3 regions of the Methylobacterium sp. V23 genome follow, and region 3 is predicted to be linked to each of the others. Evidence: predicted binding sites of a transcription regulator. Region 3 holds the regulator's gene; each other region holds the start of a gene.

What was found. The regulator PhoB, encoded in region 3, activates phosphate uptake and scavenging genes when phosphate is short. The targets are predictions, from matches to a motif close to TGTCATNNANCTGTCAT.
Region 1: a site for PhoB is predicted at 3,143-3,159, ahead of CRT23_RS18895 (RNA degradosome polyphosphate kinase). Genes of this name have one in related genera too.
Region 2: a site for PhoB is predicted at 5,092-5,108, ahead of CRT23_RS22615 (inorganic phosphate transporter). Genes of this name have one in related genera too.

Annotation. Positions count from the first base shown of each region.
Region 1 covers NZ_PDHT01000021.1:50,948-57,489, reverse strand. The annotation lists gene ppx (exopolyphosphatase) at 1-630, opposite strand, end outside; gene CRT23_RS18895 (RNA degradosome polyphosphate kinase) at 653-3,073, opposite strand; gene CRT23_RS18890 (hypothetical protein) at 3,199-3,957, opposite strand; gene CRT23_RS18885 (AI-2E family transporter) at 3,964-5,055, opposite strand; gene purM (phosphoribosylformylglycinamidine cyclo-ligase) at 5,309-6,376, shown strand; gene purN (phosphoribosylglycinamide formyltransferase) at 6,376-6,542, shown strand, end outside.
Region 2 covers NZ_PDHT01000033.1:719-7,260, reverse strand. The annotation lists gene CRT23_RS22640 (polysaccharide deacetylase family protein) at 1-16, shown strand, start outside; gene CRT23_RS22635 (hypothetical protein) at 67-483, opposite strand; gene CRT23_RS22630 (DUF2842 domain-containing protein) at 607-825, opposite strand; gene CRT23_RS22625 (ABC transporter ATP-binding protein) at 938-1,696, opposite strand; gene CRT23_RS22620 (ABC transporter permease) at 1,698-2,450, opposite strand; gene CRT23_RS27970 (hypothetical protein) at 2,620-2,925, opposite strand; gene CRT23_RS22615 (inorganic phosphate transporter) at 3,183-4,835, opposite strand; gene CRT23_RS22610 (GcrA family cell cycle regulator) at 5,292-5,525, shown strand; gene CRT23_RS22605 (hypothetical protein) at 5,607-6,200, opposite strand; gene CRT23_RS22600 (superoxide dismutase family protein) at 6,530-6,542, shown strand, end outside.
Region 3 covers NZ_PDHT01000019.1:60,642-67,183, reverse strand. The annotation lists gene CRT23_RS17920 (MFS transporter) at 72-1,400, shown strand; gene CRT23_RS17915 (SDR family oxidoreductase) at 1,474-2,286, shown strand; gene CRT23_RS17910 (matrixin family metalloprotease) at 2,379-3,419, shown strand; gene phoB (phosphate regulon transcriptional regulator PhoB) at 3,477-4,181, opposite strand; gene phoU (phosphate signaling complex protein PhoU) at 4,211-4,936, opposite strand; gene pstB (phosphate ABC transporter ATP-binding protein PstB) at 5,023-5,841, opposite strand; gene pstA (phosphate ABC transporter permease PstA) at 5,894-6,542, opposite strand, start outside.

The DNA.
Region 1 (6,542 bases), on a different contig from region 3:
CAGCTGCGGCGCAGCCTTCTTCAGGTTCTCGCGGACGATCTTGAGGGCCTTCTTGACCGAGCCGCCCGAGAGATCCTGGAGGGCGAGGCCGCCGAGCGGCATCGTCACGCCCATCCCGACCGTGGCCCCACGTACATCCACCAGTTCCAGGGACCCCCCGCCGAGGTCGCCCACGACGCCGTCGGGTGCGTGGAAGCCCGAGATGACGCCCAGCGCCGAGAGTTCGGCCTCGCGCCGGCCGGAGAGCAGTTCGATGCGCTGTCCGCAGGCGGCTTCCGCCGCAGCCAGAAATTCCTGGCCGTTCTCGGCGTCGCGTGCGGCAGCGGTGGCCAGCACGAAGGTGCGCGACACGCGCATGGTCTCGCAAAGCACGCGGAAACGCGCGAGCGCTACGAGCGCCCGGCGCACCGCCTCCTCGTTCAGGCGGCCCGTGGACAGCACGTTGCGACCGAGGCCGCACAGCACCTTCTCGTTATAGAGCGGGGTGGGCGCCCGGGTCAGGCCGTCATAGGCGACGAGCCGCACCGAGTTCGAACCGATGTCGATGATCGCCACCGGCTCGATGTGGTCCCCGGCCCCAGACAAGGGGAGGCCCTGGATGGGCGCGGGGCGGGCTGGGTCGAGGCCCATGCGGGCTCCTCTGGACGGTCCGTCAGCCACGCTGCGCGCGTCGGCTCAGGGCGCGCGGGCTCGACTTCTTCGACGACTTGCCGCGCCCGGAGAGGCTTGGATTCGTCATGAAATACTTGTGCGCATTGAAGGGCTCCTCCCCTTCGGCAGGTTGGATCCGTTCGCTGGCACCCGACGCCAGTACACGCCAGCTTTGGCGGTTGTCGAGGAGATTGGCCAGCATGATCTGATCCAGCACCTGCTGATGCACCGTTGGATTGGTGATCGGCAGGAGCGCCTCGACCCGGCGATCGAGATTCCGGCTCATCAGGTCGGCTGACGAGATGTAGACGACAGCCTTGGGGTGGGGCAGCCCAACGCCGTTGCCGAAGCAGTAGATGCGCCCGTGCTCAAGGAAGCGCCCGACGATCGACTTGACGCGGATCGTCTCCGACAGCCCCGGGATTCCGGGTCGGAGGCAGCAGATGCCGCGGACCACGCAGTCGATCTGCACGCCGGCCTGGGAGGCGTCGTAGAGCGCGTCGATGATCTGCTGGTCGACCAGCGAGTTGCACTTGATCCAGATCGCGGCCGGCCGTCCGGCCTTGGCGTGAGCCACCTCCGCCTCGATGTTCTCCAAGAGGCGCGGTTTCAGAGTCAGCGGCGAGACCGACATCCGCTCCAGCTCGGCGGGCTCCGCGTAGCCGGTGATAAAGTTGAAGATCCGGCTGACATCCCGCGCCACGGCGGGATCGGCCGTAAAGAAGGAGAGGTCGGTGTAAATGCGCGCGGTGATCGGGTGATAGTTGCCGGTGCCCACGTGGCAGTAGGTGACGAGGCGGTCGCCCTCGCGTCGGACCACCATGGACAGCTTGGCATGGGTCTTCAGCTCGATGAAGCCGAACACCACCTGCGCGCCGGCCTTCTCCAGGTTGCGCGCCCAGCGGATGTTGGCTTCCTCGTCGAAGCGGGCCTTCAGCTCGACCAGCGCCGTCACTGACTTGCCGAGCTCGGCGGCTTCCGCCAGCGCCGCGACAATCGGGGAGTTCGAGGAGGTGCGATAAAGCGTTTGCTTGATCGCCACCACGTTGGGGTCGCGGGCAGCCTGAGCGAGGAACTGTACCACCGCGTCGAAGGATTCGTAGGGGTGGTGGACGATGAAGTCCTTTTGTCGGATCGCCGCAAAGACATCGCCGCCGCTCTCGCGGATGCGCTCGGGGAAGCGGGGGTTGTAGGACTTGAATTTCAGGTCCGGCCGGTCGATGCCCACGATTTGCGACAGCTCGTTCAGGGCCAGCATCCCCTCCACGAAGATCACCGCGTCGCTGCCGATCTCGAGTTCGTCGGCCACGAAGGCACGCAGGTCCTCGGGCATCCCGGCCTCGACCTCCAGCCGGATGACGACGCCGCGGCGGCGCTGCTTGAGGGCCGTCTCGAAATGCAGGACGAGGTCCTCGGCCTCCTCCTCGATTTCGAGATCCGAGTCGCGGATGACGCGAAACGCGCCCTGTCCGCGCAAGGCGTATCCCGGGAAGAGCCGCCCGGTGAACAGCACGATGACCTGCTCGATGGCGATGAAGCGGGCGGTCGAATCGTTCTCGGCATCCGGCAGGCGCACGAAGCGGTCGAGCACCGCCGGCAGGCGGATCAGCGCGCGCAGGGTGCGACCGTCTCGGGGGCGCACCAGCATCAGCGCGATGGTCGAGCCGAGATTCGGAATGAACGGAAACGGGTGCGCCGGATCGATGGCGAGCGGCGTCAGGACCGGGAAGACATGGTTGAGGAAGTAGTCTTCCAGCCACGCCTTGTGATCCTGGGTCAGGCCGGCGGGCTCCATGAGTTCGATGCCGACGCCGAGGAGTTCACCGCGCAATTCGCGCCAGCGCGCCTGCTGATCGAGGGCGAGCCGCGAGACCTCGGTCCCTACGCGCGTCAGCTGTTCGGCCGGGGTCAGGCCGTCCTGCGAGGGTAGAACGAGACCGGCACGGACCTGATCGTGCAGGCCAGCGACGCGCACCATGAAGAATTCGTCGAGGTTGTTCGCCGAGATCGACAGGAAACGGACCTGCTCCAGGAGAGGGTGGTTGGCGTTCGAGGCCTCCTCCAGCACCCGACGGTTGAACTGAAGCCAGGACAGCTCGCGGTTGACGAAGCGCTCAGGGGAGTGGCGCAGGGCGAGCCCCGCCTCCCGCACGGAATCGCGCGCCTCCGCGCCGAGGGGGGCCTCGGCGGGCGGAGGCGGCAGCTCTCCCGGGGGCGGCAGGTCGAGATCGGCATCAGGCAGGGCATCGGAGACGGGTTCCCTGGCATCCGGAAACACATCCCGCACCGTCTTCCCCGGCTGGGGTTTCGAGGCCACCGCTGCGGGCTGCCCGACTCGCCGGGCGGCGGGCCGGGCGGCCCGCGTACGGCCCTCGGTGGCACGCGGGGGTCCGGCATCCGCTGCCGTCGCGTCCGAGTCCATGTCCGCCAAGAGTTCGTCTCCTACAGGTCTTCGAGGGTCGGCGTCGTAGCACGGGGCCGGCCGGCGTTTGTGACGGTTGCATGACGATCTTTGGCACGATCGTCCGTCGTATCGGCATGCCGTCCTCAGCGCGGGGCATGATCCGCGGGATCCGCCTCGTCCTCGTCTTCCGGTTCCCCGGCGCCGAAACCGAGGCGCTCCAGCACCGCCAGTGCCAGGGGTTTGGTGATACGTCGGCCCCGGCTCAAGGCATCCCGGTCCAGGGCGGTGACCACCTCTCGGGCGCGCCCGAGGGAGCGGTCGATTCGAAGCGCCAGAGCCTCAACGATCGCGAGATCCACCACGAGTTGTCGGTCGACGAACAGCTTGACGAGGACCGCGCGCAACAGGGCGTCGTCCGGGGGCAGGATGGTGGCGCCGGGGGCGAGGCGCAGGCGGGAACGCAGGTCCGCCGTCGTCAGGCCAAGCCCATCCACTGAGGTGGCGGAGGTGACGAGGACTGGGCAGGCGCGCTCGCGTGCGAGGTTGAGGAGGTGGAACAGGGCCGCCTCGTCGCGGGGAGTGCCCCCGTCTGCGCCGATCCGGTCGATGTCCTCGATCACCAGGGCGCCGTTGGAGAGGAAGTGCGGCACCGTTGCTGCGGTAATCTCGGAAGCCCGGGCCGTCCAGGCATGGGAACGAGTCGCCCAGATCGAGGCGAGGTGACTCTTGCCGCTGCCCGGTGGTCCGGTGAGCAGGCACACCGTGTCGGGCCAATTCGGCCACGCCTCGATCAGCGTGTAGGCGGCCTCGTTGGCCGGTCCCACGAGGAAGTCCTCGCGGCCATAGCGCGGGTCGGCCGGCAGGTCGAAGGCCAGCTGCTTCGGGGGAACGGTGTCGCGGATTGCCATTCAGGGTTCGGGCTTTGACAGGAGCGCGGGTGCGTCCGCGTAGTAGAGCGGACTTCGGAGGTAGCGCTCCAGGACGAAGCGGACCAGCACGCCGATGGACGCCGCCACTGGAACGGCCAGCAACAGCCCGAGGAAGCCGAACAGCGAGCCGAAGGCGAGGAGCGCAAACATGAGCCAGACCGGGTGAAGGCCGACCGATTCGCCCACGAGCTTGGGTGAGATGATGTTGCCTTCGAGGAATTGTCCGACCACGAACACCCCGATGGTGAGGCCGATATGCAGCCAGTCGGAACCCGGCCAGAACTGGGCAAGGGCAACGCCGACCGAGAGCAGGAAGCCGGTCAGCGTCCCAACATAGGGGATGAAGGTGAGGAAGCCCGCGATGAGGCCGATGAGGACACCGAAATTCAATCCGACGAGGAACAATCCGACGGCGTAGAAGGTGCCGAGAATGAGGCAGACCAGGGTCTGCCCGCGGACGAACCCCGTCACTGCCCCGTCGATCTCACGCCCGAGGCGCCGTACGACCGGCCGATGCCGGGGCGGTACCCAGCCATCGAGGGTCCCGATCATCCGGTCCCAATCGACGAGAAGGTAGAATGCCACCACGGGCGTGACGACGAGGAGCGACGCAATGGAGATCAGCGCCTGGCTGCCCGACCACAAGGACTTCAGGAAAGTCAGGAACCAGGTGCCGCCCTGCCCCACCAGGGTGCCGACCTGCGACTGCAGGTCGGTGAGCACGTCGGCGCCACCCACCCGCTGCAGCAGCGGGCCCGCCCGCTCGGCGAGGATCCCCTGCAGTCGCGAGACCATGCCGGGCAGGGTCGCCACGAGGGCGGAGACCTGGTTGGCGGCGAGCGGCACCACGAGCAGCAAGACCACCACGAGCCCAACCACGAAGACCGCGAGAATCAGGAGCGAGGCCGAGAGCCGCCCGAGCCCGAGGCGCTCGAGCCGGTCCGCGATCGGGTCGAGGAGATAGGCCAGCGCGAGGCCCGCCACGAAGGGCAGCATGACGTCGGCAAGCAGATAGAGCAGGAGGGCGAAGCCCACGAGGGCCATCAGCCCGATCATCGCCCTGCCGCGCATCGGCCGTTCCCCGCCCCAATCGTCGTGTGCGCGACGTCGCCGTTCACGGATCAACAGTGGGAACGCGAGGGACCGCGGTCAAGGCTGCGAGGCGCATGCCGACGTTTCGCGCGCCCCGCTGGCGGAGCCCAGGCCGGGGACCTCGCTGCGAATACCCGCTAACCCACGAGGGGCGACCTGCAAGGACGGACTCGCGAAGGCGCGCGGGAGCGGTTAGAGGTCGCGGAACACGGACCTTCGGAGAGCGGCGCGGATGACCGGCGAGCCCAGACACGGAATGACCTACGCGGAAGCGGGCGTCGACATCGATGCCGGCAACGCCATGGTCGAGACGATCAAGCCGCTGGTGCGCGCCACCCGCCGACCGGGGGCCGATGCCGAGATCGGCGGGTTCGGCGGCCTGTTCGATCTGAAGGCCGCGGGTTTTAAGGATCCGATCCTGGTGGCGGCCAATGACGGCGTCGGCACCAAGGTCAAGATCGCCATCGAGACGAACCGGCACGACACCATCGGCATCGATCTCGTGGCCATGTGCGTCAACGACATCATCGTGCAGGGCGCCGAGCCGTTGTTCTTCCTCGACTATTTCGCCACCGCCAAGCTGGTGCCAGGCGTGGGCGCTGACATCGTGCGAGGCATCGCGGCCGGGTGTCGGCTCGCCGGCTGTGCGCTCATCGGTGGCGAGACTGCCGAGATGCCGGGCCTCTACGACGGATCCGACTACGATCTGGCCGGTTTCAGCGTCGGGGCGGCCGAGCGTGGGACCCTGCTGCCACGCGGCAACATCGTGCCCGGCGACGTCGTCCTTGGCCTGCCGTCCTCGGGGGTCCACTCCAACGGCTTCTCGCTGGTGCGCCGCATCGTCGAGAAGAGCAGCCTGTCCTACGACGATCCTGCGCCCTTCGAGCCTGCCCGGACCCTCGGCGAAGCCCTGCTGGAGCCGACCCAGATCTACGTCAAGCCGTTGCTGGCAGCCCTGCGTACCACCGATGGGATCAAGGCGCTCGCCCACATCACCGGCGGCGGTTTCCCTGACAACCTGCCTCGGGTGCTGCCCAACGGCGTCGGCATCCGCATCGACCTCGACGCGATCATCCCGCCACCGGTCTTCGGCTGGCTGTCGGACGTCGGCGCGGTCGCCGAATCCGAGATGCTGCGCACCTTCAACTGCGGCATCGGCATGGTCGTGGTGGTGGCGCCCGAGAGCGTGAGCGCGGTGTCGAAGGCCCTCGACCTCGGGGGCGCATCCCCGGTCCGCCTCGGCCGCATCACCCCGCGCGGGACCGAGCCCGTGACCTTCGAAGGCCGGCTCGCCTTCTGATGGCGGCCCTACCAACATCGTCGTCTTCGGTTGGCCGCAAGGCCCGCGTCGCGATTCTCATCTCGGGGCGCGGCTCGAACATGGCGTCGCTGATCGCTGCGGCCGAGGCGCCGGATTACCCCGCCGAGATCGTGCTGGTGGCATCCAATCGCCCCGAAGCGCCTGG
Region 2 (6,542 bases), on a different contig from region 3:
GCTCAACGTCGCCTGACGCGCGGCGCCGGCGCAGAGGGCGGCGCACCGTTGTCGCCGGCGGCGCGCTCAGCGCCGACGGCGATGGCGGCGATAGGAACGGCTCTCGCCGCCCGCGATGGCGAAGCTGGCGCTCTGACGGCCGTGGCGGGCATGGCGCCCGCGCCGCGTGCGATGACCGATGGAGGCGATTGCCGCCCCCGTCGCCGCGGCGCTCGCGGCGAGGCTCTGGGGGATCGCCGCCAGCGCGTTCGCGACCTCGGCCGAGGCCGTGGCGGCACCGGCGGACACGCCGCTAGCGACGTTCTTGGCGGCCGGGCCGAACATGGCGAGGCACTGGTTGTAGGCGAGGTCGTTCTTCAGGCGCTCACAATCGGAGACCGAGCGGGGCGCCCCTTGCGCCTGCGCCGGACGCACCGCCAGGAGGGGGAGGGCCGACAGGATCGCGAGGCCGAGCAGAAGCGAGGGCGTGCACAGGCGTGGCATTGAGCGGGACGACGGCCTTTTAACGAATGACACGGCGCGTGTCTGGCGCGCGAGTGCGGCGAAAACCCGACGCCGGACGACGTTTTCTGGCCAGCCCGGGGGTTCTCCCCGGTTCCCGCGCCCTCAGCCCCGATCCTCGGCGTCGTTCCTGCCCATCCAGCTGATCAGCGGCATCAGCGGGAAGATCCAGGCGATGCCGAGCAGGGCATAGAGCACCGCCTGCACGGGCGCCGGGGTCTCGGAGATCCGGCTGTCAGCCAGCGCCATGGCCAGCGGCGCGTAGATGATGATGAAGGCCAGCATCACGATCGTGCCGATCAGCGAGCGGGTGCGGCGGCGCATCGGCCTGATCCTCGAAGCGAACGGGTGTCTCCCAGCGGGGTAGAGCGCCGGGCGACCGATGGCAACGGCCGCGCCCGCGACCCTTTTCGCACCCGGCGTTCGCCCCGTCGCCTCAGAGCTCCGCCGAGCGGTTCGACAGCTCCATCCGCAATTGCCGGGCCGCCTCCTGCAGGGCGGCGTCGCGGCGGCGGCGGGGCCGGGGCACCGTCACGGGCATCTCGGCCGCCAGCCGGCCGGGGCTGCCGGCGAGCACAACGACCCGGTCGGCGAGAGTCACGGCCTCGTCGATGTCGTGGGTGACGAACAGGATGGTCTTGCCCGTCGCCGCCTGGATGCGCTGCAATTCGTCCTGCAGCCCCTCGCGGGTGAAGCTGTCGAGCGCCGAGAACGGCTCGTCCATGAGGAGCACGTCCGGGTCGACGGCGAGCGCCCGGGCGATGGCGACGCGTTGGCGCTGGCCGCCGGAGAGCTGGTGCGGCCAGCGCTGGCCGAGATCGCCGAGTCCCACGAGGTCGAGCATCGCCTGCGCCTTGGCCAGGCGCTCGGCCTTGGACAGGCCGCGGCCCTCGAGCCCGAAGGCCACGTTGGCGATGACCCGGCGCCAGGGCAGCAGCCGCGCATCCTGGAAGACCAGGGCCATGGGCGTGCGGCAGTCGGGGCGGGCCTGGAGGCGCACGGTGCCGGCGCTCGGCTCGGCCAGCCCGATCAGCACCCGCAGGACCGTGGACTTGCCGACACCGGATTCGCCGACGATGACGAGGAACTCGCCGCGGGCCACGTCGAGGTCGAGGTCCTGCAGGATGACGGTCCGGGTGCCGGCGCGCTCGTAGGCGAGGCTCAGGCCCGCGATGGAAATGATCGGGTCGGACATCTCAGGCGCGCCACCGTAGGAGCCACCCCTGGAGGGCGACGAAGGCCGTGTCGAACAGGCCGTAGAGGGCGGCCATGGTGAGCATGTAGACGACGACGATGTCGGTGGAGAGCAGGCTCGAGGCCTGCATCATCCGGGCGCCGACGCCGGGCACGCCGAAGATCTCGGCGGCCACCACCGCCATCCAGGCCTGGCCCAGGGCCGTGCGCAGGCCCACGAGGATGCCCGGGGTCGCGGCCGGGAGCAGGATCTTGGTGAGCCGGGACCAGGGCGAGCCGAAGCCGAAGGCCTGGGCCACCTCGATCAGGTCGCGGTCGACGCCGCGCACCGCCCCCTGCGTCGCGAAGAACACGATCCAGAACACGCCGATGGCGATGATGAAGACGGCGGCCTCCGGCTGGACGCCGAACCAGATGATGGCGAACGGCACCCAGGCCAGACCGGGAATCGGCCGCAGCAGGCGCACGATCCAGGCGGTCGCCGCTTCGAACCCGCGGAACATGCCGCTGAGGAGACCGAGCGCGATGCCCGCCCCCGCACCGACGCAGAGGCCGGTCACGTAGTGGCTGAGGCTCGACAGCACCGCCTCGCCCCAGACGCCGAGGCGCACCTCGTTGAGGAAGGCGGCCGGGATCGTGCTCGGCGGCGGCAGGAAGGCCGGGTTGATCAGGCCGAGGCGCGGCATCGCCTCCCAGAACAGCAGGAAGGCGAGGAGCCCGGCCGCCGCCAGGGCGGTGGAGCGCAGGGCCATCATGGCCAGTGCCCCGGACGGCGGCGGATCGGACCGGAGCGGGGGCGGCGCCGCGGCGGAAGAGGTCTGGGGGTCATCGGGCTCGTGGCTTGTGGCGGCATCGCGGCGCCGGGCGGAGCGGACGCGCGGGGAACGCAGGCGGGGGGAACGCGGGCAGGACGGGTGAGGGCATTCAGGCCCCGCAAGGGGCGGCGTCGCGGGTCGGCGGCCTCGCGAGGAGGGGGTCGAACGCGCGGGAACGGCCGGGCGGGGTGCCGCCGGGGGCCGAGCCGGCGGAGGCGACCAGGCGGTGACGCCCCGCAGGCGTTCCCACGGCATCGGACGGACCGGACGTGCCGACGCGGCGCGCGCGCATGCGGGCGACGCCGCCATCGCCGCTGACGCCGTCAGGGTCCGTGACCGGGTGGTCCGCCGCGAGGAGGGGCCGTGCGAGAGGGTCGCCGATCAGGCCGGCGGTGTCGGTGACGAAGACGCGCATGGAGTCCCTGGCGGCCGTCCGAACCGGATCGAGCCTGTCCCCGACCTACACGCAGCGCGGCGCGACCTCAAGAAAGCCGGGACTTGCCGGCTCCGGCCACGCGGGAGGCGGCGCCGGAGGGGGGACGAGCCCTCCGCCCGCTTCCATCGCCCGCTTCCATCGCCCGCTTCCATCGCCCGCTTCCATCGCCCGACGGGCATCCGCCCCTCCCATCCATCCGCCCGCCGCGCGACCGGGAGGGCGGGACGCACCTGTCCTCAGAACAGGTGCCGCAGGATGAAGAACAATCCGCCCGCCAGGGTGATGGCCGCCGGCAGAGTCAGCACCCAGGCGAGCGCCATGTTGCGCACGGTGGCGACCTGCAGGCCCGAGCCGTTGGCCGCCATGGTGCCGGCGACGCCGCTCGACAGGATATGGGTGGTGGAGACGGGCAGGCCGTAGAGCTCGGCCAGCCCGATGGTGCCGGCGGCCACCATCTCGGCCGAGGCGCCCTGGGCGTAGGTGAGGTGGGTCTTGCCGATCCGCTCGCCCACCGTGACGACGATCCGCTTCCAGCCCACCATGGTGCCGAGGCCGAGGGCGAGGGCGACGCAGACCTTCACCCAGGTGGGGATGTAGCGGGTGCCGTCGTTGAGCAGGCCCTCGTAGGCCTTGAGGGTCTTGGCCTCGGCCTCCGGGAAGCCGGCGCCGGCGGCCGGCAGCAGCCGCACCGCGTCGGCGGCGAGGTACATGTCGTTGCGCAGGTTGGGGGTCGCGGCGGCCGGCACCTGGCGGATCGTACCGTGGCGCTGCACCGAGGCGGCGATGTCGTCCGAGAGGGCTGCCAGCGCCGCGTAGACGGCGGGGGTGTTCAGCGCCTTGGTGCGCAGGGCCTCGCTGACCTGCCCGCGGGCAGCCGCCGCATCGGGACGGGCCGCGCCCGCGGCCCGGGCGGCGAACACCGTGCTGGCGTCCCGCGACTGCTGCACGAAGACCGGCGTCATGTCGTCCGACATGGTGCGGTTCAGGGCATAGGCGGTGGGGGCGGCGCCGATCAGGATCAGCATGATCAGGCCCATGCCCTTCTGGCCGTCGTTGCCGCCGTGGAAGAACGACACCAGGGTGCAGGTGAGGATGAGGAGGCCGCGGATCCAGAGCGGGGGCGGGGCCTCACCCGCGGGGGCCTCGTAGAGGTCCCGGCGCCGGACCACCGCCTTCATGACCAGCAGCAGCAGGGCCGCCAGGACGAAGCCGAGGACGGGAGAGAACAGCAGCCCCTCCAGCACCTTCACGGCCTGTCCCCACTCGACGCCGGAGGTGCCCTGGCCCTCGGGCGCCATCAGCTGGTTGGCGAGGCCGACGCCGATGACCGAGCCGATCAGGGCGTGGGAGGAGGAGTTCGGCAGGCCCAGCGCCCAGGTGCCGAGGTTCCACAGGATCGCGGCGATCAGCAGCGCGAAGATCATTGCGTAGCCGGCAGAGGAGCCGACCTGCAGGATCAGCTCCACCGGCAGCAGGGTGACGATGGCGTAGGCCACCGCGCCGGAGGACAGCATGACGCCGAGGAAGTTGAAGGCGCCGGACCAGATCACCGCCACCACCGGCGGCAGCGCGTGGGTGTAGATCACCGTCGCCACCGCGTTGGCGGTTTCGTGGAAGCCGTTCACGAACTCGAAGGCCAGGGCGATCAGGAGGGCCAGGGCCAGGAGGGCGAAGGCCCCGATCGCGAGCGGCGTCTCGCCGACCGCGTTCATGTCGTGGACCAGACTGTAGCCCGCATAGGCGAGGCCGCCCAGGAGGACGAGGGCGAAGGCCACGAGTCCCGAGACGTGGATGCTGCCGTCGAGGTTCGGGCCGGGGCGGCGGCCCGGCTCCGCCTGCGGCGCCGGGCGAAGTCCGGGGGCGATCGCATCAGCCATGATTTCGGCCATGATTGGGGTCTCCCGACAGGGCGATCGCCGCGGCGGGTTGATCCCGGCACGATCCCCGCACATCCCGGCTGTATGACGGTCCTGTCTCAGGACGATGACAGCCACGGGCCTCCTGGCATTGGCCGGGATGAAACCCATCTGTGATTCGTAATGGCCGCCGAAGCAGCCTGGAGCCCCTTAAGCAAGCGGCCCGAAACCTGTGCGCTGCAACACACGCATGCGTCAGCACTTGTTTGCCGAGGGGCAAACCCCAGATATAACAGCATCATGACGCTGTCGCGTCCGGTTTGGCCGCGCTTCCGACCTGCTCAAGGTCCGCGATTCTTCCCATTCATGTCCGCGGGTCGCCCGCTGTGTCCATGCAGGGGAGAGGCCCTCCCGAAGGCGACACGCTCCCGATCCGTCACACTCCGCTGGGCCCCGCCCGCGAAAGCCAGTCCGCGAGTCATCCGATCCATGAACCAGCTTGTCCGCATGTCACAGGTCGGCGAGGCCGATGCCATCGCCGAGCCCTCCGCCGAGCTGCGGGTGCCGTTCGCGCAGTCCGGTGCCTTCGTGTGCAAATTCATCATCGGCGAGCCCAATGACCGCGCCGTCTGCTGCGGCGCCCCGGCGCCCGACGGCAAGAGCTGGTGCGCCTTCCACCGCCGCATCGTGTTCGAGCCGGCCCGGCCCGGCCGCCTGCGCTGATCCGCAGACCCTCGATCGCACGCTGACCCCAACCCCGCCGGTATCCCCGGCGGGGTTTTCGTTTGCGGCGCCGAGCGAGTCCTAGTCCTCGCTCTCCTCCTCGTAGGGGCGATAGGTGCGCAGGCGCCGGCCATCGGGGAACTCGACGCTGCGGGACCGCACCACGAGGTAGCCGGCCTCCTGGGCCTGGCGGATCCGGCGGGCCCGGTCGTCCTCGTACACGAACGGACCGGTCGATTCCGGGACGACGCCGTAGCTGTAGCGAATCACCGGCGGCCGCGTCGTCACGCGCCGGACGGCGGGGTCCCGGTGCTCCTGGACCCGCGCCACCGTCCGGACGGCAGGACGACGCGACGGGGACGCCGCCGGGCGCGCGACCCGCACGCGGGCTTCGGTATTCCCACGCGCACGCGTCTCGCGCGCGCTCTTCGGCGTCCGGACCGCCGCATGCGTCGAGCGCCGGGTTTCGGCAGGCGCCGCCGACGGCTTGGGCGCCTCCGGGGTCGCCGCGGGCGTGGGCACCGGGGATGCGGACTCGGCGGTCCCCCGGGGGGGTGGGTCGGTCCAGGTCCGGCCGGATGCGGATGACGGCGGCGTCTGCGCGTGGACCAGGGCGGGCAGGAGACCCAGCACCAGAGCGAGGAACCCGAGGCGGCGAGGGGCGGCGAACGTCATGGGAACCTCCCAACGAGTCTAACGCTGCAATCAATGTTAATGCCGCGCCAAGATCTGCGGCCCATCCACCAGCGGAGACTTGGTGAATCGGGCGCCGAGATTGGCCCCGTGACGGGAAACTTAGCGAAACCTTAAGAGTTCGTCCACGGACCGCAACCATCGGGGTGCCGCAGGACACAGCTGTTCGCGCCGGCCCGGGGGTCCGGCATCTGGCCTCACCGGTCCAGGCATGGGAAAGGTCGGGCCGCCCGGCATTGCCGTGGAGCGCCTCGCGACCATCTTCGTTGACGCTCCACCGGCGTACCCGGCGTGGAGAGGAGAGCCATTTCATGAGACGACTTC
Region 3 (6,542 bases):
CCGGGAGCAGGAAGCTCCCGAACAAGACGGCGCCGGAGCCCGGGACGGACGGCATTCCGGTGCGCGAGCGCATGCTGGCACTTCTTGCCATCGGCCTCGCCATGACGATGGCGGTGCTCGACGGGGCCATCGTCAACGTCGCCCTGCCGGTGATGGCCAAGGACCTCGGGGTCGAGCCCTCCGCGGCGATCTTCGTGACCAACAGCTTCCAGATCGCGGTGACGGCCGCCCTGCTGCCCCTGGCCGCCCTGGGCGACATCCTGGGCTATCGCCGGATCTATCTCGCCGGCCTCGCCGTGTTCACGGCCGCCTCCGTCGCCTGCGCCTTCGCGCCCAGCTTCGAGGCGCTGGTGGCCGCACGGATCGCGCAAGGGCTCGGGGCCGCCGGCATCATGAGCGTGAACACCGCCCTGGTGCGCTTCATCTATCCGCAGCGGATGATCGGGCGCGGCGTCGGCAACATCGCCCTGGTGGTGGCGATGGCCTCCGCCGCCGGTCCGACCGTGGCGGCCGCCATCCTGTCGGTGGCGAGCTGGCCGTGGCTGTTCCTCGTCAACCTGCCGGTGGGGCTGATCGCCCTGACGGTGGGTGCCCGCACCCTGCCGGTGACGCCGCGGAACGGCGGGCGCTTCGACATCCGCAGCGCCCTCCTGAACGCCGTGACCTTCGGGCTGCTCATCATCGGGGTCGACGGACTCGGCGACCCGGCGACCCGGGGCGTGGCGCTGGCCGAGATCGGGGCGGCCCTGGCGATCGGCGCGGTCTTCGTCTGGACCCAGACCCGGCTGGCGCGCCCGCTCCTGCCCGTCGATCTCCTGCGGATCCCCGCCTTCGCCCTGTCGATGGCGAGCTCCGTCGCCTCCTTCGCGGCCCAGATGATGGCCTACGCCGCCCTGCCCTTCTACTTCCAGGACGTGCTGCACCTCTCCGAGACGCAGACCGGCTTCCTGATGACGCCCTGGCCCCTGGCCATCGCCCTGATGGCCCCGATCTCGGGGCGCCTCGCCGACCGCTACGCCCCGGGGCTGCTCGGCGGCCTCGGCCTCGCCCTGATGGCCACCGGCCTGACGGCGACTGCCCTGCTCCCCGCGGGCGCGTCGCATCCTGACATCGCCTGGCGCCTGACCCTGTGCGGCCTCGGCTTCGGGTTGTTCCAGTCGCCCAACAACAAGGTCATCATCACCAGCGCCCCGCGGGACCGGAGCGGCGGGGCGAGCGGGATGCAATCCACCGCCCGCCTCACCGGGCAATCCTTCGGCGCGGCCCTGGTGGCGGTGATCTTCGGCCTGCACCAGGGCGGCCCGCCGGCGGGACCGGTGAGCGCGACCCTGTGGTGCGCCGTCGCGCTGGCGAGCCTCGGGGCGGTGACCAGCGTGCTGCGGCGCCAGCCCGGCGCCTGACGCATCCGCCGCGATCGCACCAGGACCCGTCCTGCGCGTTGACCCGGGCAGAGCCTCTCCCAAGGACGATCCCATGAACCTCGACCTGTCCGGCAAGCGCGCCCTCGTCAGCGGCTCCACCAGCGGCATCGGCTACGCCATCGCCAAGGCGCTGGGCGAGCTCGGGGCCAACGTGGCGATCAACGGGCGGACGCAGGAGCGGGTGCGCGACGCCGTCGAGCGCCTCAAGCGCGAGACCGGCCATGCCGGCTTCATCGGGGCACCCGGCGACGTCGCCAACCCGGACGGGGCGGCCCGGGTGGTCTCCGGCCTGCCGGACATCGACATCCTGGTGAACAACACCGGCATCTTCGAGCCGAAGCCGTTCTTCGAGATCCCGGACGAGGACTGGCGCCGGTTCTTCGACACCAACGTGATGAGCGGCGTGCGCCTCGCCCGGGCCTACACCCCCGGCATGGTCCAGCGCGGCTGGGGCCGGGTGGTCTTCATCTCCAGCGAATCCGGCGTGAACATCCCGGTGGAGATGGTGCATTACGGAATGACCAAGACCGCCCAGCTCGCGGTCGCGCGGGGGCTCGCCGAGACCGTGTCGGGCAGCGGCGTCACCGTGAACAGCGTGCTGCCGGGGCCGACCCTGTCGGAGGGCGTCGCCGAGTTCATGAAGAGCATGGCCCAGGGGCAGGACGGCGGAGCCGGGGGCGAGGTCGACCTCGACGCCGCCGGAAGGGCCTTCGTGGCCGAGCACCGCCCGACCTCGCTGATCGGTCGTCTCGCCACCGTCGAGGAGGTGGCCAGCATGGTCGCCTACCTCTGCAGCCCGGCCGCCAGCGCCACCAGCGGCGCGGCCCTCCGGGTCGATGGCGGCGTGGTGCGCAGCATCGTCTGAGGACGCGCCGCCCGGTCACGCGGCGGCGGGTGCGGTAAGGATTTCGCAACCTCTGCCGCCGACCCTGGCCCGAAGAGACGGGAGGGCAGGCAATGGGGGATTATGCGCTGGAAGGTCCGCGCTGGGGCACGGGCGCGGCGGGCACGAGCGGCGGCACCGTCACCTGGGCCGTCGACGGCACGATTCCCACCAGCTTCGTGAGCCTTCTCCAGGCCGCCTTCGCCACCTGGGCGGCGGCCGCCAACATCGCGTTCCAGCAGGTGGCCACGACGGCCAGCGCCCAGATCGACGTCACCCTCGGGGGAATCGACGGGCTCGGCGACACCCTGGGCTATGCCCATTATACCTATAGCGGCCAGCGCATGCAGTCGGTGGAGATCACCTTCGACAGCGGCGAGGGCTGGCACGCCGTCTCCGGCGGGCGGGTGGTCAGCACCCAGAACGTCGATCTCTCCCTGGTGGCGCTGCACGAGATCGGCCACGCGCTCGGCCTCGATCACTACAACACCAAGCCCGAGGTGATGAACGCCGTCCTCAACACCAGCATCAAGACCCTGGCGGCCGGCGACCTCGCCGGAATCCAGGCCCTGTACGGCGCGCCGAGCGCCCCGGTGATGGCCGCGGCCGCACCGTCGAGCCCGGTCGCCGCCTCCACCGCCCCGGCGGTCACGGCGGTGTATCGGTTCTACGACACCCATACGGGGGATCACTTCTACACCACGAGCACCGCCGAGAAGGCGCAGATCCAGCAGACGCTGCCGTGGTTCAACTACGAGGGCACCGCCTGGGCAGCCCCGGCCAAGGGCGCCGACACGGTGGACGTGTTCCGGTTCTTCGACACGGTCTCCAACGCCCACTTCTTCACGACGAGCGTGTCCGAGCGGGACCAGGTCCTGAAGACCGCGCCGAGCTACAAGTACGAGGGCGTGGCCTTCGAGGCCTACGCCGATGCCAGCGCCCCCGGCGGCCTGACCCTGGAGCGCTTCTACAACACCCAGACCGGCCAGCATCACTTCGCCGGCAGCGCCGAGGAGGCCAACGGCATCAATCACGGCGTCGCCGGTCCGGGCTGGGTCGACGAGGGCAAGGCCTTCACCGTCCACCTGCCCACCGACACGATGCTGTTCGCCTGAGCGGCGGGGCCGGCCGCTCGGCCCGGCGACTCGGCTCAGCCCAGCGACTCGGCCCGGCTACTCGGCTTCGGTCTCGAACATCTCGTCGAAGGAATAGCCCGAGCCGCGCACGGTGCGGATCGGGTCGCTCTGCCGCGGGCGGTTCAGGGCCTTGCGCAGGCGCCCGACATGGACGTCGACGGTGCGCTCGTCGATGTAGACGTCGTGGCCCCAGACGCCGTCGAGGAGCTGCTCGCGGGAGAACACCCGGCCGGGGCTCTGCATCAGGAACTCGAGGAGCTTGAACTCGGTCGGCCCGAGATGGATCTCGCGGCCCTCCCGGCGGATGCGATGGCTGACCCGGTCGAGCTCGATGTCGCCGGCCACCAGCAGGTTGGCGACGTGGGCGGGCTTGGCCCGGCGCAGCAGGGCGCGGACCCGGGCGAGGAGCTCGGGCACCGAGAACGGCTTGACGATGTAGTCGTCGGCGCCGGTTCCCAGGCCGCGGATGCGGTCGCCCTCCTCGCCGCGCGCCGTGAGCATGATCACCGGCAGCCGCTCGGTCTCGCGTCGGGCGCGGATGCGGCGGCAGAGCTCGATCCCCGACAGGGCGGGCAGCATCCAGTCGAGCAGGACGAGGTCGGGCACCTGCTCCTGCAGGCGCAGGTCCGCCTCGTCGCCGCGGGCGGCCGAGTCGACGATGAACCCCTCGGCCTCGAGGTTGTAGCGGAGGAGAAGGGTCAGGGCCTCCTCGTCCTCGACGATCAGGATACGCGTACTCATCGTGCGCTTTCGATCAGACCGGCACGGGGTCAGGCCGCGCCGGGCATGTCCACGGTGGCGTAGTTGGAGGCGTCGTTCTTCGGGCGCTCGCGCTCGGCCAGCAGGTTCTCGCCGGTGACGAGGTAGTGGATCGTCTCGGCGATGTTGGTGGTGTGGTCGCCGATGCGCTCGATGTTCTTGGCCACGAACAGGAGGTGCGTGCAGAACGAGATGTTGCGCGGATCCTCCATCATGTAGGTCAGGAGCTCGCGGAACAGGGAATTGTAGAGGGCGTCGATGGCGTCGTCGCGCTCCCAGACGCCGAGGGCCGCCTTGATGTCGCGGCTGGCATAGGCGTCGAGGACGTCCTTGAGCTGCTCCTGCACCAGGTCGCTCATGTGCTGGACGCCGATGACGATCTTCTGCGGCTGGATCTGGTCGGCGATCGCCACGACGCGCTTGGCGACGTTCTTGGCGAGGTCGCCGATGCGCTCGAGATCGTTCGAGACCCGGATCGCCGTCACGGTCTCGCGCAGGTCGATGGCCAGGGGCTGGCGCCGGGCGATGAGCAGGATCGCCCGCTCCTCGATCTCGCGCTGCAGGGTGTCGAGGCGGGTGTCGGCGGCGATCACCGCCTGGGCCAGGGGCGCGTCGCGGCGCACCAGGGCCTCGCCGGCCTCGGTCATCATCTTCTCGGCGATGCCGCCCATCTCGGAGATCGAGCGGCGCAGGTCCTCAAGGTCCGTATCGTAGGATTTGACGATGTGGTCGGGCATGGGTCTCGCTCCTCGATCGGGCCCGCCTGTCCGGTGCCCGCCCTGGCGGTGATGTGGGGCGCGGGCCGATCCCGGCCGGCGGAGGATCAGCCGAAGCGGCCGGTGATGTAGTCCTGCGTCTGGCGCTTCTCCGGATTCATGAAGATGCGCGTCGTCGGGCCGAATTCCACCAGCTCGCCGAGATACATGAAGGCGGTGAACTGCGAGATGCGCGCCGCCTGCTGCATGTTGTGCGTGACGATGACGATGGTGAATTCCGAGCGCAGCTGCTCGATCAGCTCCTCGATGCGGCCGGTGGAGATCGGGTCGAGGGCCGAGGTCGGCTCGTCGAACAGGATCACCTCGGGGCGCTGGGCCACCGTGCGGGCGATGCAGAGGCGCTGCTGCTGGCCGCCCGAGAGGCCCATGCCGGACTGCTTGAGCTTGTCCTTCACCTCGTCCCAGAGGGCGGCCTTGCGCAGGGATTCCTCGACGCGCACGTCGAGGTCGGCCTTGGGCAGCTTCTCGTAGAGGCGCAGGCCGAAGGCGACGTTGTCGTAGATCGACATCGGGAACGGGGTCGGCTTCTGGAACACCATGCCGATGCGCGAGCGCAGCTCGTTGAGGTCGACCTTGGAATCCAGCACGTTCTGGCCGTCGAGGAGGATCTCCCCTTCCGCGCGCTGGTCCGGATAGAGGCTGTAGATCCGGTTGAAGGTGCGCAGCAGGGTGGACTTGCCGCAGCCCGACGGGCCGATCAGCGCCGTGACCTGGCGGTCGTGGAAGTTGAGGTTGACCGACTTCAGGCCGTGGAAGCTGCCGTAGTAGAAGTTCAGGTCCTTGACCGCGATGCGGACCGGTGAGGACTCGTCGGCCTTGTGGCGTCCGGTGAGCTGCGCGGACGTGATCCCGGGGGCGGCGTTCATCGGTTCAAGATCCTATCGGTCGAAGGAGCGGAGACGGGCGGCGCGCGGGTGGTCAGCGCGACCGCTCGGTCTTGATGACGAAGCGGGCCACGATCGAGAGGGCGAGGATCGTGACGGTGATCAGGAGGGCGCCGGCCCAGGCGAGCTGCTGCCAGTTCGCATAGGGCGAGAGGGCGAACTGGTAGATCATCACGGGCAGGTTCGGCACGCCGCCCATCAGGTTGGGGGCGAACCAGCTGTTGTTGTTGAGCGCGGTGAAGAGCAGCGGCGCGGTCTCGCCGGCGATGCGGGCCAGCGCCAGGATGATGCCCGTGACGATGCCGGCGCTGGCGCCGCGCCAGGTGATGCTCTTGATGACGATCGACGGCGGGGCGCCCAGGGCCGCGCCGGCCTCGCGCAGGGTCGAGGGCACGAGGCGCAGCATGTCCTCGGTGGTGCGCACGATCACCGGCGTCGCGATGATGGCCAGCGCCACCGCGCCGGCCCAGCCCGAGTAGGAGCCCATCGGGCGCACCATCAGCGTGTAGACGAACAGGCCGATGAGGATCGACGGCGCCGAGAGCAGGATGTCGTTGAGGAAGCGGATGACGTCGGCGACCTTCGAGTTGCGGCCGTACTCGGCCAGGAACGTCCCCGCCATCACGCCCACGGGCGTCGCGACCAGGATGGCCAGGAGGGTCATCACCAGGCTGCCGAGGATC